4 regions of the Eubacterium maltosivorans genome follow, and region 3 is predicted to be linked to each of the others. Evidence: riboswitches for the same ligand, from Rfam matches in the RefSeq annotation. Region 3 holds a riboswitch; each other region holds the start of a gene.
The links. A riboswitch is a leader RNA that binds a small molecule or an ion and turns the genes downstream of it on or off. The one in region 3 is predicted to bind cobalamin.

Region 1: another riboswitch for cobalamin. It lies ahead of CPZ25_RS08705 (DUF2284 domain-containing protein); the one in region 3 lies ahead of CPZ25_RS06310 (energy-coupling factor ABC transporter permease).
Region 2: another riboswitch for cobalamin. It lies ahead of CPZ25_RS01795 (nitrogenase iron protein NifH); the one in region 3 lies ahead of CPZ25_RS06310 (energy-coupling factor ABC transporter permease).
Region 4: another riboswitch for cobalamin. It lies ahead of CPZ25_RS16580 (ABC transporter substrate-binding protein); the one in region 3 lies ahead of CPZ25_RS06310 (energy-coupling factor ABC transporter permease).

What each region holds. Positions count from the first base shown of each region.
Region 1 covers NZ_CP029487.1:1,814,684-1,818,894, reverse strand. Annotated here, with positions in the region: gene CPZ25_RS08720 (dihydroxyacetone kinase subunit L) at 1-31, opposite strand, end outside; gene CPZ25_RS08715 (sugar-binding transcriptional regulator) at 278-1,216, shown strand; gene CPZ25_RS08710 (ATP-binding protein) at 1,199-1,729, opposite strand; gene CPZ25_RS08705 (DUF2284 domain-containing protein) at 1,754-2,359, opposite strand; cobalamin riboswitch at 2,473-2,635, opposite strand; gene CPZ25_RS08700 (peptidoglycan DD-metalloendopeptidase family protein) at 3,130-4,211, shown strand, end outside.
Region 2 covers NZ_CP029487.1:356,243-360,453, reverse strand. Annotated here, with positions in the region: gene CPZ25_RS01800 (nitrogenase component 1) at 1-921, opposite strand, end outside; gene CPZ25_RS01795 (nitrogenase iron protein NifH) at 902-1,759, opposite strand; cobalamin riboswitch at 1,874-1,994, opposite strand; gene CPZ25_RS01790 (LysR family transcriptional regulator) at 2,142-3,080, shown strand; gene CPZ25_RS01785 (class B sortase) at 3,147-3,899, opposite strand; gene CPZ25_RS01780 (DUF2284 domain-containing protein) at 4,070-4,211, opposite strand, start outside.
Region 3 covers NZ_CP029487.1:1,281,422-1,285,632, forward strand. Annotated here, with positions in the region: gene CPZ25_RS06295 (energy-coupling factor ABC transporter ATP-binding protein) at 1-278, opposite strand, end outside; gene cbiQ (cobalt ECF transporter T component CbiQ) at 289-1,176, opposite strand; gene CPZ25_RS06305 (energy-coupling factor ABC transporter substrate-binding protein) at 1,256-1,576, opposite strand; gene CPZ25_RS06310 (energy-coupling factor ABC transporter permease) at 1,578-2,330, opposite strand; cobalamin riboswitch at 2,480-2,603, opposite strand; gene CPZ25_RS06315 (TetR/AcrR family transcriptional regulator) at 2,751-3,461, opposite strand; gene CPZ25_RS06320 (uroporphyrinogen decarboxylase/cobalamine-independent methonine synthase family protein) at 3,624-4,211, shown strand, end outside.
Region 4 covers NZ_CP029487.1:3,587,948-3,592,158, reverse strand. Annotated here, with positions in the region: gene CPZ25_RS16590 (ABC transporter ATP-binding protein) at 1-242, opposite strand, end outside; gene CPZ25_RS16585 (FecCD family ABC transporter permease) at 257-1,291, opposite strand; gene CPZ25_RS16580 (ABC transporter substrate-binding protein) at 1,362-2,312, opposite strand; cobalamin riboswitch at 2,420-2,611, opposite strand; gene CPZ25_RS16575 (sugar phosphate isomerase/epimerase family protein) at 2,625-3,407, opposite strand; gene mtnA (S-methyl-5-thioribose-1-phosphate isomerase) at 3,417-4,211, opposite strand, start outside.

The DNA of each region.
Region 1 (4,211 bases), 530 kb from region 3:
TGTTTTTGATTTTTAAGGTTTCTACTGACATACTCTCACCTCCGGTATCGGTTTCAACTTGTTTATAGAATATCACCGGAATTAACATTTGTCAAACAAAAAAACGTAAAATAATTTAAAATCCTTGAAAAAACCCATAAAAATATGAAAAATAAGCAATAAACTGACAAATGTAAAGTATTTTGCATTTTGAATCTTAAAGATAGTGGATTGACATTTGTCAAAAAATAGAGTATATTTAGAAAAAAAGCTGTTGACATTTGTAAAGGAGAGCATCATGAAAGAAAAGGAGCTGATCCGTCTTATTAGCGCGGCGCAGATGTATTATGAAGAGAACATGACTCAGGCAGAGATTGCAAAGTCGATGGGTATCTCGCGGCCTTCGGTCAGCAATCTGCTGAACAAAGCCCGCAAAGAAGGTATTGTTAAAATTGAGATCAAATCTTTTGACAGCACCAGCATTGGAAAAAGCCGGGAACTGTGTAACCGGTTTGGCTTAAAGAGCTGCCAGGTGGTCAGCTGCACAGAGGATAAGAACGAAACACAGGAGCGTCTTTATGAAGCCGCTGTGGATTTTCTTTTGGAAATCCTGCCTAAAACCCGAATCCTTGGCCTTGGCTGGGGTTATAATATCAGCCGTGTCATTGATATTTTAGCGGGCAGGGAGCTTGCTGGGCAGTACAGCGGGAAGGTCTGTCCGCTGATCGGGACGGCCACAGTGCCGCACAAGGGCTACCATCCCAATGAGCTGGCTACGGATTTTGCCCGAAAAACGGGATTTGAGGCGGATTTTTTGATCTCGCCGGCCTTTCCTACGACCAAGCAGGAACGGGATTTATTTGTGACGACAGATAATTATAACAGTATTCTGGCCCTGTGGAAAAAGACAGACACCGCACTGGTGACCCTTGGCGGCTACCCCTGTGTGCCGGACCACGCCACTGCCCTGCGCTTTGGGCGGCGGCTGATCACGGAGCGGGCGACCTCCAATATTCTGTCTTACTTTTTTAACTGGAAGGGACAGCAGATAAAAGGGGAGGATGATTTTGCCATACAGATTCCGCTGGGACCGCTTTCTAAAATTAAGAATTTTATTGGCATTGTGCCTGTGGAGGCTAATGTAGGATCGGCCATCGGCTGTCTGAACACCGGGTTCGCGCGCCACCTTATCATTGATGAGGTGACGGCTGAGAAGATTTTAAAAACGGACGTATAGCAGATCGCTGCCAAAACGCTCCTCGGCGTGGTCGGGGCTGTGTCTCAGGATAAAAGAAGTCAGCTCCCGGCCGCCGATTCGGCGGGTGTCCCGGATGCCGTCATAGGCGGCAGTGAGCGCCTGGAGCTCTTCGGTATACTGGGGAAGGAGCTGGCAGGGCTGCTCGGTTTTAATGGACAGGGAGATAACGCCCGCGTTAAAAAGGTTGATGGTGAAGTCTACGCTTTTTTCTCCGGCGGAAAAGGCGCTTTCCAGCAGCAGCTCTGTCATCCTGCAGATGTCCCGTTCTCTCACAAAGGAGGACATGGGGTAGAAAACCACAGGGTTAAAGTCAATCCCTTTTTCCTGGGCGATGGCCTGAAAAAGGGAGAGAACGCCGTCCAGGGCGCAGTAGGCTGTGGCGGCCTTTTTTTTGAGGACGCTGTATTTTTCTTTGAGCGCATGAAGATCGGAAACAGCGACGGCCGGGGGCAGGGGCTCGGCCGTGGAGATGGGCGAAATAGTCAGGTTCATGGCGGTTCTCCTTTCTGAATCGGGCTAAAACAGCACAAAGCTGAAATAGGTAACGGTTTCGGGGCCATTATTATAGGAAAGGCCGGTTTTGCTGGCCAGATCCATCACGACGATGCCATAGCCTTCCACGGATGGAAAAATCTGGTCTGGGTAACGGCAGGGGGCGTCGGGGTAGGTGCACTGGTCGCAGAGGATACAGCCCTCTGTGGAGAGCACCAGAGCGCCAGGATAATGGGCTCTGAAAAGACGGGCAGACTTGGCCGTAGCGGCCTCGTGAAATATGCGGGCCCGGTGCCAGCCTCTAAAGTCATACTGGCCTTTTAAATCGGTAACGGTTGAGAGCAGACAGACGTTTTCGTAGGAGCGGCATTTGGCGACACAGCTGTTGTAGCTGCCTACCGCGGGCGGGCAGGCCCAGGTAGCGCCGTAATGGCCGCATTGGTTTCCCTCGCATAAAAGCCTTGTGCCCATGGAAAACAGCAGATCGCTGGTTTTGGCAAAGGCATATTCATGAATGCCGAACAGTCTGCGTTTATCTTCAAGCTGCCGCTTAATGGTCATCAGGCTTTTAATAACGGTGTCACCTTTAAACTCTTTGGCAGGCTCTGCCTGTTTTTTTATTTCAATCAATGGAAAGACCTCACCTTCATTTAGTACAATAAAAAAGCCTTCCCCGGCTAGAGAAGGCAAAAAATACGAAATTGATTAAGGAACGTATCTCTTAAATGACTCTAAATCGGAGCGTTTTAAGAAAACATTATGCCGGTCTTCTGGCTCTACAATGGCATTCCCCTTCCCTTCCCATCCGGCGGACAGTGGCACATAAGGGGACATATTGCATTACAGCTGCGATTACAGCAAAGGATTTTCACCTTTTTCCCATTTACATAATGTTTACAATATTAAGTTGCCTTTATCATATCCCTTTGATTTTCTTTTGTCAAGGTTTATTGGGCCCTGACAGGGGCTTTTTCGTAAATTTATTTTTTTACAACAAGATTTTCCCCTTTGTTTTAATCTTAAATGTAAAGAAAAAAATACTGAAAAGCCGGTAAAGGGGCGAGAACCGCCTTAATTAAACCAAAAACACGTATGTTTTAATGAATTTTTCATAAAATATTAAGTAATTTCGGTTAAGGTATTGGCAAGGGCCAAAGGATATGTTAAAATATATCTAAATTGTAAATAACTTTACAATTTGGTCAAAATTATATATAGGAGGGTGGTGATTAGGCATTAGCAACGAAAGCCATCGCTCAAGTGGCAAGCTCCAAATGTTTTTTAAGAAGCTTGCGCATTACGCCAAGCACTTGAGCAAAAGAGAAAAAGTCGTATTCACAGGTTTCTGTGTAGCGCTTCTTCTCGGATTCTTTTCTTCAACCTGTCTTGGTTACAAGGTAATGGTTGACGGAGAGGTTTTAGGCTATACAAAGGATGCGGCTGTGTTTACACAGAGTCTGGATCAGGTAGAGCAGGATATGCGATCGAAAACGTCGATCGAAACAGCATATGTCTACAATGATATACAGATTAAAAAGAGCATCACGTTTAATAAACCAATGTTGTCAGAGGAAGAATTTACTGATGCATTGAACGCGCAGAACCTTCAGGTTGGCGTTCATGGTGTAGAATTAAAAGTTGACGGACAGGAAGTTGGAAACCTGGCTTCATCTGATCAGGTACAGGCCGGTATTGCAGGTGCAATTAATAAGATCGGTAACGTACAGGGTACAGATAAGCTGGTAAAATGCGACATCCAGAGCGACGTTGTAGAAACGCCTAAGAATTTTCCGCTCGAGGACTTAAACAGTCCGGACGAGTGCGCTAATCTTTTAGCAACAGGTAATACTAATCCGAGTAAGAGTGAAGAGAGTACGAACGCTCCAATCCAGGTAGCAAGCCGTGGTGGAGCCGATGTGGCAAGAGACCAAAGCAATGAGCCAGCCCAAGAGGAAGCTTTAGCAGCTGAAGGTACCGTTGAAAATAATAGTAATGAGAATGTAGAAAACCAGAATAATGAGACTGAGACAAGCTCCAGTATCTTAAAAATTAATCTGACTAAAACATCAACTAAAAAAGAAGACATACCTTTCCAGACCGTTGAGCAGGAAGATCCAAATGTATATGTTGATCAAACTGTAGTTACACAGCAAGGTGTGAACGGACAACTTGATAAGGAAGTCGAAACCGTCTATGAAGACGGTAAGGTTGTGAGTGAAACAACCTTATCCGAAACAGTCGCGAAAGAGCCGGTGGCTCAGATTGTTTCAAAGGGAACGAAGCAGTACCCGACCATGTCTTCAAAGAAAGGCAACTTTATTTTACCGGCAACCGGTAATATTTCCGCTTTAGACAAGCCAGGAAGCCACGCAGGCTGCTTTGCAGTAGACATTGCGAACTCAATGGGTACGCCGATCTACGCACCGCAGAGTGGTACAGTCATCCGGGCAAGTGAATTTGGCGGTTACGGATTATGCGTTGA
Region 2 (4,211 bases), 930 kb from region 3:
CACAAAATTGATTCGCTTTTCGGTGCGCTTACAACGCCGCATCTGCTTTCTTGAAACGTTGGATAGCGCTTGCTGTGTTCCCTCAAGGGCGTCTTGAAAGCCGTTGGTCTGGATGAATATTTTTTCCTTAAGCGAAGGAAAAGAGCTGTCGTCAAGACCCGTCATAACAGTTAGCGGTGTGCCCACAATGAACGCAGACTGCCTGTTTTCTTCCTGCATGACGGCGTCTATGCCCTTCTCGATGCTCTCAGCCGCGCCAAGTGTCACCTGGAGGTCGTTCATTCTTGAATACCAGAAAGGCTGTTCTCTGAAATCATCAATGGACCGTGGACAGGAGGCACAGCCCGCGCCTGTTACCAGACAGGCGCAGATCGAGCGGTCCCCTTCAAAAGCAGTCAGCGCGCCGCTGTAATCTGCTGCCAGAGGCGGCAGCGGACAGAGGCGCTCCTCTTTTCCTTCTTTGTGGTTTTCCTGAGCGTGTCCAAATCCCTGAATGATTTCTTCAAGCCGTTCCACAGACTTTTTCTTCCGTTTTTCCATAGGACCCCGTCTGAAAACAGCGACCGGCACATTATAAGGATTATCCGCTTCTGATACCAGCGTCTCAAAATCGGTCTGTATAAGAATATCTGGACAGGAAACATAGAGCACCACCCCCTTTGTCCCTCTGGTCGTAACAAGCTCCTCGAGCATACCGCGGACTCTGTGCGCGCAGCTGCCAAGTGTATACTCTAGCCTGGAGACTGGACAGAGTCTCAGGCGGCTGAGGGCTTCTTTCTCCATTGCCCTGAAATAAAGAATTCGGAGACAGGCCGGCGGCCCCACTGCCAGAACGCGCACACCTTCAGTTTGGAAAAGAAGTCTGGACAGCGCTTCATCTCCCATTCCTGGCTGTGCTTTCTCAACCGTTGCTGTGCTCATGATGGTTCTCCTTCTCAAACTGATAGAGTATTTCGCCCAGACTGTCCATCTCTGCATCAGAAAGGGGTTTCGGGAGTGTCCCGGCCTCCTGACGGGCTATGGCTCTGGCCAGTGTCATAAAACTTTTTTGCAGTGCTTCACCTTCGTCCTGCTCAAAAACAGTTGTCTTCTGATAGTCGGCAAGCCGAAGCGTATCACTTTGGCTGACAGAGGCCGCAATCAGGCTGCCTGTCAGCTCACCAAAGCGCTCGACAGCCCGATGGTCTGTACCAGGCCTGGCCCGGTTATGGATCAGTCCGCCAAGCAGGGGCTGTGCCCGGGCAGAATACCGCACAATGCTCATCATGATATTATTGGCGGCGTAAAGCGACATCAGCTCAGAGGAGGTGACAATATACACCTGATCCACACACTTTTTTCTCATAGGCATTGAAAATCCACCGCAGACCACATCGCCTAAAACATCATAGAGGATTAAATCCCAGCTCTCTTCAAATATTCCCAGCTTTTCAAGGGTCTCCAGGGTAGTAGAGATCCCCATTCCCGCACAGCCAATGCCTGCCTCCGGTCCTCCAGCCTCTACACATGCCACCCCCGTCTCTCCCATAAACAGGATATCCTGTACCGTCACCTGTTCTCCTTTTTCATTCAGCTTTTGGATGACTGTGGGAATCCGCTTTCTCATCAGGCACCGGGTTGAATCCGACTTAGGATCACAGCCGATGTGAAGCACCCTTTTCCCCATTTTTGCGAAAGCGGCGGAAACATTGGCCGCAATGGTCGACTTTCCAATACCGCCCTTTCCATAAAACGCGATTCTCTTACTGCTCTTTTCCATAATTTCTCCCATAAAAAAAACTCTTCTGACCGATTCATCAGAAGAGTTCCTCAACATAAGCAACACCCTCTCCTAATGATCCGTTAGGTTAGGTATAGACAAGAAATGTTGAAATATCCTGACTTGGGTTCATTGCCAGCTGTAACAACTTCCCAGAGAATGCTCTCCAGTGTTGATAAAACTTACAGCGGCTCCCCCTTACAGTGGCGGCACCGTACCGGATTCTCACCGGTTTTCATGCAACAAGTCTTCTATGTAATTTTGCTATATTATATCACGATATCTGATAATTCACAACCACTGCAATTAACTCAATTTTTGATTGCCAGCTATCGTATTTTTTGATAGTATAATTAAAACAGAGGAAAGGAATAGTATAAATATGATCTCTATGCAAAACATGAAATACATTGTCGAGATCGCAAAGCACCACTCGATCTCCGCTGCCGCCAAGTCTCTTTTTGTCTCACAGTCAACGCTTTCAACAGCGGTGCGTGAGGTGGAGCAGCAGCTTGGCATCTCAATTTTCAGACGAAATAACCGTGGCATTGAGGTCACCTTTGAGGGACAAGACTTTCTAAACCACGCCAAGGATATTGTGGAGCAGAGCGAATATCTTGAAAGGCGGTACAAGCACCGAAAAACCCTGCCCATGCGTTTTTCTGTTTCCACTCAACGCCTTCCCTTCTCGGTCATGTCCTTCATACAGATTGTCGAGGACCTTGAACTCAGGCATTATGACATCGCCATCCGCGAGTGCCCAACCCATGAGGTCATACACGATGTGGCGTCCAGGCGCAGTGAGCTTGGTATTTTATGTATTAACGAGCACTATCTCAACACCATGCAGAAGCTCCTTGATTCCAGTAATTTAACCTTCTGTGAGCTGGGGCAGCTCACCATTTATGTTTTCCTGCGGAAAAAGCACCCCCTGAGCGGAAACACCTCCCTGACGCTGGATATGCTCAAAGAATACCCCTTCGTAACCTATGACCAGGGCGAGGACAACATGCTGCATTTTTCTGAGGAAATCTTGTTTAATGAAATCTGGGATAAAAACATTCATGTCATTGACCGATGCTCCAAAATCGCCCTTGTCCGCGGCACAAACTGCTTCAGCATCGGCCCTGACCTGACCAACAGCGATGCTGACCGTATGCATTCCAACATGAGTGAAGTAAGGGCTGTCCGTTTTTTAGACAACGACCAGCGGCTCCACGCCGGATATATTCTCAGAAACGAGCACAGCTTAAGCGCCATCGGCGAGAAATATATTAAGGTCCTGACCGAAAAGATAAAATCCTTTGAAAAATGGGACTGAGAAAGTAAAAAAAGCCGTATTCACAATGATACGGCTTTTGTAACATTTTTTGACCCGGCGTTGTTTTTATGAAACACGACGGGCAATTACGGCTAAACGGCCATCGTTCAGTCCGACATTAAAGATACAGGTGGACAGTGTAAGGATCTCATCACCTGGCTGTACATTCACATCGGTCGCGACAATGCTCTGGTTTTTTATGTTTTGGTAATAGGCCAGAAAACTTTCATCGTCGGCAAATTCCAGCTGTCTGTAATCATAGTCCTGCTCAACCACCAGCACGGCAAAGATCTCCCAAACGCCGTCACCGCCCAGTTCTGGCGGTCTTCTGTAAACAATTTTATTGTGCTCTGTAATAAAATTTGGGTCTTTATAGTAATAAAGCAAATCGTCAAACATGACATGCACGCCGCTGCGCATGGTGCTATGCCCATAAATCAGCGAATTCTGGCTTCTGGGCTGCCACTTGTAATTCATATCTAAAAAGGGAACGCCTCTTTCATCCGACTCGCCGTTGAATGAGGTATACAAATATTTATCATTATCGGTTGTCTGTACTACAGGGGTATCGATATTTGTCCCTTCAATACTCAGCCAGCCAACGGTTTCCGGGTTTACCTCACGCAATGCCGCCCAGTCGATGCTGTTATCCTCGCGGTTTATGACCTGCATTTTAAGAATCGGTGTGTTGTTTGGAAAGAACTCTTTATAAAGCATCCACCCTGCCGCCCCTAAAAGGGCGAGAATGATCAAAATGATGACAATGTCACCAACGACACGCACAGCGCTTCTTTTTTTCTTCACTTTCTTTTTTGTCATATTTATGTTTTATATCCTTCGGGCCTGCTGTCCTTGCGCATTTGTATTTTAGTCAACTCGATTTTATAAAACCCAAAGGCTTCATACCTCCTTTTATGGTTATTCATTATATCAAATCTTTCTAAATTGATAAAGACTTAAATGATAACAAAAAGGATTTTGTGCTTGTCTTAAAAAAGAATAAAGCTGAAATACGTCAGGGTTTCCGGGCCATGGGTATAACGCAGGCCAGTTTTGATCACAATATCCATTACAATAATCCCATACCCCTCCACTGAGGGAAAGAGCTTATCTGGATACCGGCAAGGCTCG
Region 3 (4,211 bases):
TTATCCGCATCCTGAAAAACAATCCCGATAGATTTTCTCAGGGTATTCAGGTCCTTTTTATCCCGGGTCAGCTTCTGGCCTTTAAAATAAATTTCGCCGCTGTCCGGCGTAAGCACACCGTTGAGGTTCAGGAAAAAGGTTGACTTTCCAGCTCCGTTGGAGCCGATAACCGCAATGCGTTCCCCCTTGCCAATGGTAACGTCAATGCCCCGAAGCGCCTGCTTGTCCCCGGTATATGCGTACTTAAGATTTTTTATTTCAATGATTGTTTCTTTCATGTTGCCTCTCCTAGAATTTTAAAATCCAGACAGCTGTAAGCAGCAGTACGACCAGTCCCGCAGCCATTACCTGCTCCCTGCGCAGGGGCTTCTCAGCCTCTAGAAACAGAAGGTCGCCATCATAGCACCGGGCTTCCATCGCGTCATAGTACTGGCTTGCGCGCTTCATGGAAACCACAAAAAGATTACTCATGGAGTGACCGAAAGAATAAACCGCTGTCTTAAAATCACAGTAGCCCAGCCGGGACTCCGCCGAGTTTTTCATTTTGGCCTGCGTGTCCATCAGAATAAAAATATACCGGTAAATCATATTCATCAGCTCAATGACAAGCTTGGGGACATGCACTCGGCGCAAAACTCCAAAGACCTCAGTGGACGGTGTGGACAGAGACATCATATACATGGCACTGACTGCGCCAAAGGCTTTGCCCCACAGATACAGCGTCGTCATAAGGCTGTCATGGGATATATAAATATAAAAGAAATGGCAGTTGAGGGCCCAAAGTCCCAGAGGCTCCTTTGAAAAATTAAAGAGGATGGCAATGCTCCCAAGGATGAGAAACGCCACTGGCACCCTTAAAAAGCTCAGGTAATCCCTAAAGTATACGCCGCCCATGACCACCGTAATATAAGCTGTGATCAAAATAACCAGAACTGACACATAGAGGTTATTGGCGATGACACAGATGAGCAGAAGCAACAGGGAAAACCCTACTTTAAAGCCAGGATTCCAGCCGTTGATCTTTGAATTATAGGCAAGTACATCAATGGAAAAAACCGCCCCGCCGTGGGAATGTCCATGGTGTCCGCCATGTCTGTGGGCGCACTCCCGGTGGCGAAACCAGTATACCAGGCCACACACACACAGAATCGCAAGCGCTGCTAAAAATACTTTCACGAACAAGCTCCTTTACATTAAGGATTTTTTACTTTAAATCATAAAAAAGGGGCAGGTTTCCCTACCCCCGGAAATGTGATTACAGCTCTGAATCTTCTTTCCCGAGCTTTTTGCGTTCAACCAGCCGGCCCATAAAGAAAGCCAGAATGCCAACGCCAATACCGGTCTGGAGACAGAAGATCAGTGATTCAACCTCACCTGGCAGTTCACCGTTGATCAACGTTTCAAGCACTGGCGTAAACCATGGCTCATATTCGCCGCCCTGAATTTCTTCGATCATGGTACTTCCCGCATCATCGGAGCCGCCAAACTCTGCGCCCTGAAGGGCAAAGAGCGGAACGACTACCAAAAGCGCGACGATTACCAGCAGAACAATAACTAATTTTTTATTTTTGCTCATCTTACGCTTCCTCCGCTGCTAAAAATCCAATTGATTTTAACTCTGGGCTCGCATAGGTTTCCAGAGCAATGACGATAATAACCGTTAAAATCCCCTCGATGATGGCCAGCGGCAGCTGTGTAGGAGCAAAGACGCCCAAAAACTTAACCGCTGAAGCCGCTACGCCGCCCGTTTCTGACGGATAGGCAAAGGCCAGCTGAATACTGGTGACACAGTAGGTAAACAGATCGCCGATACAGGCTGCCAAAAATACCCCGATTTTGCGGTTTACCTTCATTTTCTGACAAAGCTTATAGATTCCGAAGGACACAAAGGGACCTGCAATCGCCATGGAGAAAGTATTGGCGCCAAGGGTGGTTAAACCGCCGTGGGCCAGAAGGATCGCCTGGAATAAGAGTACAATAATACCCAGAATACTGACCGCGCTTGGGCCAAATAAAATGGCGCCCAGGCCTGTACCGGTCATGTGCGAGCAGCTGCCCGTAACGGATGGAATTTTCAAAGAAGAGATCACGAAGATAAATGCGCCCGCCATCGCAAGTAGGGTAATCGCCCTTCTGTTGCCTGTCAGAGTCTTTTTAATGGAGAAAAAGCCGGCTGCCAGAAAAGGTATACATAAAACACCCCACATAATGCAGTAGCCAACCGGTAAATAGCCTTCCATGATGTGCATCGCGTTTGCCGCGGGCACGATACCGAAGACCAGCGCCCATGCCCCAAGCATGGTCACAACTTGTTTTTGTCTCTTTGTCATTTTCTACCTCCTCAAACTTGTTCCCAACGTACTTTGCCATAAAAAAATCGCTCATCAAAAAAGATAAGCGATGAAAGTACGAAATGGGTGTGCCAAAGATACACACAGCCTCGTCCTTACATTCAGTTATCTCTCGTAACCAAATGCAGCTTAAAATCCTATGGTCAGCAATCTGACTTGACTTTCGTCTTACAGCGGCGGGACCGTTTGGGATTTTCACCCAATTGTGCTCAAACCATCGTGAGGCCGATGGACAACCACAGGACAATAATAACAATGCCGAATTTACATTTATTATATGCTTGAAAACTTGTTTTGTCAATACCTCTGTTGCATCTATTTAAAATCTACCAGAGCCCCTTATACCTGTACCCCTTATGGGTATACTTTGATTCAGCTAACTTTATTACACATTTCTTACTAGAGACGCCTGCCCGCCTGTACTGACAAGCTGATCTCAAAAGTCGGGGTAATCTCAAAGATAAAACGACTGACAACCTGTCTTGACGCTTCGATATTTTCACGGATATAGCCCGCATCGGTAAAGAGAAAGCTGTAATAATCAAAGAAAAACCAGTCAACAGCGTCCTGAAGCTCCAGATCAATCTGCTTTTCGAGCACATCCCTGAACACCTGAATTTCCATTCCAACCGTCAGCGATTTCAGATACTCGAAATATCTGCGTTCCTTCAGCTTTGGGTTAATGCCTGTATAGGCCTCACTCTCAAGCTCCAGGCTAAAGAAATAATCCCGCAGATCAAGCATGCTTCTCGCGAACAGCGGCAGTTTTGAGACCTCTGCATAAAACCGCATGACGGCGTCGTCTGTAAACAACGCCTTAAAATAAGCCCGATAGCCGATCATATCCAATAGCAGCCCCCGCGGCAGGCTTCCCAGCGCATCTTTCTTCTCGTCCACGCAGAAAACAACATCGTTGCAGAAATCCTTATAGATCTGAACAGCCAGGTTCTCCTTCGCCCCGAAATAATAGTTTAAAAGTCCCTGTTTTGTCCTGGCATCGGTGATGATATCCTTGACCGTTGTCTTATCATAGCCCTTCTGATAAAAAATCTTTTTGGCGCTCTGGTAAAGGCTTTCCTTTGTCTCGAGACCGTTTTTATAGTTAGCCATGGCTCCTCCACGTTTTTTATTATATTATAGCATCCACCGTAAAAAAAATAAAGAAACAAATTTTGAACGTTGACAAAATTTTAAAAAAGGTGTATATTGAACGTATTCAAAATATGTGCACATTTTGTCTAAATCTGTAAAAATAAGGGAGAACAAAACAAAATGGAAAATGTTCAGGCAAAGCTGGATAATTTTATGCGCGGTGTTCGCGGCGAAAAAATGGACTATGTCCCCATTATGATGGACTTTGAGCCCACCTATATCTGTGAGTATACAAAACAGGACTGCATTCGTTCCTTCTGGGATTACGACGGCTTTATCGCAGGCTATGACCAGGTCATGAAGGACTTTGACATCGATCTGACCCAAAGTGTGGTTTTTCTGCCGCCGCAGAAAAATGCCCTGCTGGGCTCAAAGGTGTGGGTTCAGAACCGCGTCAACGGCTATATGCAGCATCCGGAGGTCACCTCACTGCTTCCGGAGGAATACCCCGAGCTCATCGAGGATCCTATCCACTGCATCGCATCCCGCGTGCTGCCCCGCATGTATACCGAGCTGGGGCGTGAAGCCCCCTACAGCACAATGGCCTTTGCCAAGGCACTGCTTTATGAAAAGAATCAGGTTCACCACTTCTATGACCAGATTTTTGAAAAAACCATGGAAAATAATGCGCTGCTCTACTACGGCACTATGTTCTACGCCCCCTTCGACCTTCTGGCAGACCATCTGCGGGGCATCACCCAAATTTCC
Region 4 (4,211 bases), 2.0 Mb from region 3:
GGAACGACGGCCACCATCTGAGAGCGTTCACGCTGCTTAAGACCAGCGTTATCCCTGCCCTTTACCACAATCCGGCCGCCGGTAATGGGCAGAAGGCCCGACAGGCATTTGAGCAGCGTGGATTTGCCCGTACCGTTCGAGCCGATAAGGCCGACAAACTCACCCTTATGAATCTCTGCTGTAAAGCCCTTAATCACCTCTTTGCTGCCATAGCCGGTATGAACGCCTTCAAATTTCAACATAACAGCATCTTCCACTAACGGGTACCTCCTTTCTTCGATTTACGCAAAAGGTAAATAAAAAAGGGGCCGCCAAAAGCAGCGGTGATGATTCCCACCGGAATTTCCTGTGAGGAAACGGTCCGGGCCAGTGTATCGCAGATAATAAGGAAGGTTCCTCCAAACACCAGTGAAAAGGGCAGCAAAATCCGATGCTTCGGGCCGGACAAAATTCTTACAATGTGCGGCACCACCAGTCCGACAAAGCCGATAATCCCTGTCACGGAAACCACAGCCGCGGTAATCACAGATGAGACAATCAACACTTTTTTCTTCAGATGGTCGGTATTGACCCCAAGCTGTGTGGCCGCGTCCTCTCCGAGAAGCATGATATCCAGCTCCCGAACCGTTGTGAACAGGATCAGACAGCCGATGACCACGTAAGGTAAAACAGTAATTACCTGGTCCCATCCCTTACCGTTCAGACTCCCCATGGTCCAGAACATAATCTGATTCATGCTCTGAACATTGAAAATCATGAGCAGGGACATAAAAGCCGTCAGCGACTGGCTCACGGCAATCCCGCTCAGCAGCAGGGACGCAACCGGCACTTTTCTCCCGACCTTTGAAATGTTATACACTAAAAAGATCGCCAGAAAGGCGCCTACAAAGGCTAGAACAGCGGTCCCATTTAATCCCAGGAAACCTGCTGAAAAGTGCATGACAATTCCAATGGACGCGCCCAGCGCCGCACCGGAAGACACCCCCAGAATAAAAGGATCTGCCATGGGGTTCTTGAAAATCCCCTGATAGGCCGCGCCGCAGACTGCCAGCGCTCCGCCTGTCAGAAAGCCTAAAATGACTCTCGGCAGCCGTACATTCCAGATAATCGCAATATTACCGGCCGATATTCCCTCCATGTTAACAGGAAGGTGCAGCACCTCGTGCAGTAAAATCCTGTTAGCGTCGCCAAAGGGAATGGAGGTAATGCCTACGATGGTGCATAAATAAATTAAGATCAGGCACCCTACAATGGATAAGGGCATCGCGTATCTTTTCATCTTTGTTTTCATCCGACCTCTTCCTTAACCGTCTGTTTAAAACCTCCGCTGGGGGCAAAAGCCCCCCTGCGGAGAAATCTTTCTACTTAAACTGATCCGGATAAACGGCTGTAGCCAGCAGCTCCAGCCCATCGACAATACGCGGTCCGGGGCGCTGGATCAGGTCGCTGTCCGGAGAGAGCATTTCGTAATAGACAATGGCGTCGTTCTTGACAGCATTGACCTGGTCAAAGCCCGGCACCTTTTTGATCTCGTCCGGTGTGGTAAAGAAGGACACATAGACGTCCGGGTTCTTTGCGATAATCTGTTCAACGCTCAGCTGCGGCCAGTCTGTGCCGGCGTCTGAGGCAATGTTTTTGGCGTTAATATCCTTAAGCATATTGCCCAGCAGGGAGTTATCTCCGGCGCTGTAATAACCGCCAATATCGATAAAGACTGATTTCTGCGGATTGGCTGCCGCAGCCTTTTCCTTAATCTCATCATATTTTTTCGTCATGCTGTCGGTGATTTCCTTGGCCTTATCATTGGCGTTAACCACCTTGCCAGTATTAATGATGGTGCTTTCCACCGCGTCCACAGACATTGGTGTGTAAGTAATAACCTTTGCGCCGGTGGCTTCAATCTGACTGCGGACATCATCGCTGATCAGATCACCCGCCAGAACGACATCCGGGGCCAGGGAAATAATCTTTTCCACATTGGGATTATTGTAATCGCCAATCGACGCTACCTGGGCAGCTTCCTCGGGATAATTGCAGTAATCGGTCCGTCCGACCACCTTGTCTCCCACACCCAGGGCAAACAGGATTTCGGTGTTTGCGGGTGACAGAGACACGATCTTTGCGGGTTCCTTTTCGATTTCCACATTATTGCCCAGATCATCGGTAATGGAGATTGGGTAAGCGGTTTCTCCAGTAACCGCGCCGGAAGCTTCTCCACCCTTCTGGCTATTCTGAGCACAGCCTGCCGCGCCAAACAACAGCGCCGCGCAGGCCAGAGCCATCAGCAAACTTTTCAATACACTCTTCTTCATTGGTCCCTCCATAAATAAATTTAAAACTGCTTAAAACAAAGAAAACCGACCCCATGAGAGAGGCCGGATTATGATAATATACAATCCTCTACTTCCCTCCGAAGTGATTATATCGCTTTGCTTCAAGTGTCCTGACTCTTGCTTCCTTCTCCATCCTCCCTTCCCATCAGGATACGCCTGACAGTGGTCTATGAGGATCTTGTCTGCAATTACAGTAGCGGGGGCTGTAGCGGATTTCAACCGCTTTCCTCTAACAAAACAGCATCATTAAGTTGTTAATTGAAGTTTAGCACAAATCCCCGAATTGTGCAATTAGAAATTATTGTTCTCCAGATCTAGACTGTTCCGAACTGCACGGCAGAACTCAAGGGGCTCCCGCTTTTTCCACGCATCGCTTGCGATAACCTCGTAGGAGATAAAATCCACGCCGGTGCTCAGGATCTCAGGCATGACCTCACAGAAGGGGATTTCACCCTCGCCCGGTATCCAGTGCCGGTCAATATGCAGGTCATTGTCGGACAAATGCAGCGCCTTGATCCGGTCTTTGTAGGTTTTAAGAATCTTACCTCTGCCGCAGGGCAGCATATAGTCATGGGAGCTGTCATAACACATACCAAAATGATCGGCCTGGATGGCGTCCAGCAGTCCCTTCAGCAAAAACTGCCGCGACACATTTTCAACGGCGATATTGACGCTGTACTTCTCCCCGGCCTCTGCCAGCTCTGAGAAAAAAGCCAGCCCATTTTCCCATTTATAGGGGCCAAGGTCCAGATCATTAGTGTGTACCACCACAGCTGGAATCTCGAAGGTACGGCAGTCCCGCACAAAACTGACAAAGGTATCTAAAAGCGCTCTGGTCTGTGCAGGCTCCTTTTCCCAGATGTCGTTATAACCGATAAAGGGCGCGTGAATATTGGTGATTCCAAGCCCCTTGCTCCGCACAATGTCCGGAAATTTTTCTTTCTCCAGATAATAGGGCTCGCACTCGTCCTCCCAGGAAATCATCACCTCGTCAAAACCGGCTTCTTTGATCATGTCAATGCGCTCCTCAAAAGGCATGAAGTAGCCAAACCACGAAAACATACTGTATTTCATCGGCTTCCTCTATTCACCCTGAAGCCTGGGTATGCTCAGGTCAAAGGGCGGATATACAACGCCCTTTTCTGTGATGATGGCTGTGACATTCTGATGCGGGGTCACGTCAAAGGCCGGGTTTTCCATGCGCACACCGTCCGGCGCGATCTGCTGTCCTTTGATATGGCTGATCTCTCTTGTGTCCCGTTCCTCAATGACAATATCATCGCCGGACCACATATTAAAATCAATGGTTGAGGTGGGCGCTGCCACATAGAAAGGAATGCCATGGGCTTTTGCCAGAATGGACACGCTGTAGGTTCCAATCTTATTGGCCACGTCGCCATTTCGGGCGATGCGGTCTGCCCCCACCACCACACAGTCGATTTTTCCCTGCTTCATCATCCAGCCGGCCATATTGTCTGTGATCAGTGTGACTGGAATGCCATCTTTTTGAAGCTCATAGGCGGTGAGACGGGCCCCCTGCAGAAAGGGTCTTGTCTCATCGGCGTAGACGGATATCTCCTTGCCTGCCTCCCAGGCGGCGCGCACAACGCCGAGGGCTGTCCCGTAATCCGCTGTGGCGAGGGCTCCTGCATTGCAGTGGGTCAGGATGGTATCCTTACGGTGGATCAGCTCTGCACCGTAAGCGCCCATATCCCGGCACATCTTAATATCCTCACTGCAAATGGCGTCTGCTTCGGTTTTCAGGAGCGCTGTGATCTCTGCCACTGTTTTTTCCGAGTTGTTTTTGATCACGCCCTCCATCCGGTCCACTGCCCAGAACAGGTTGACTGCCGTTGGCCGGGTGGCACGAAGCACGTG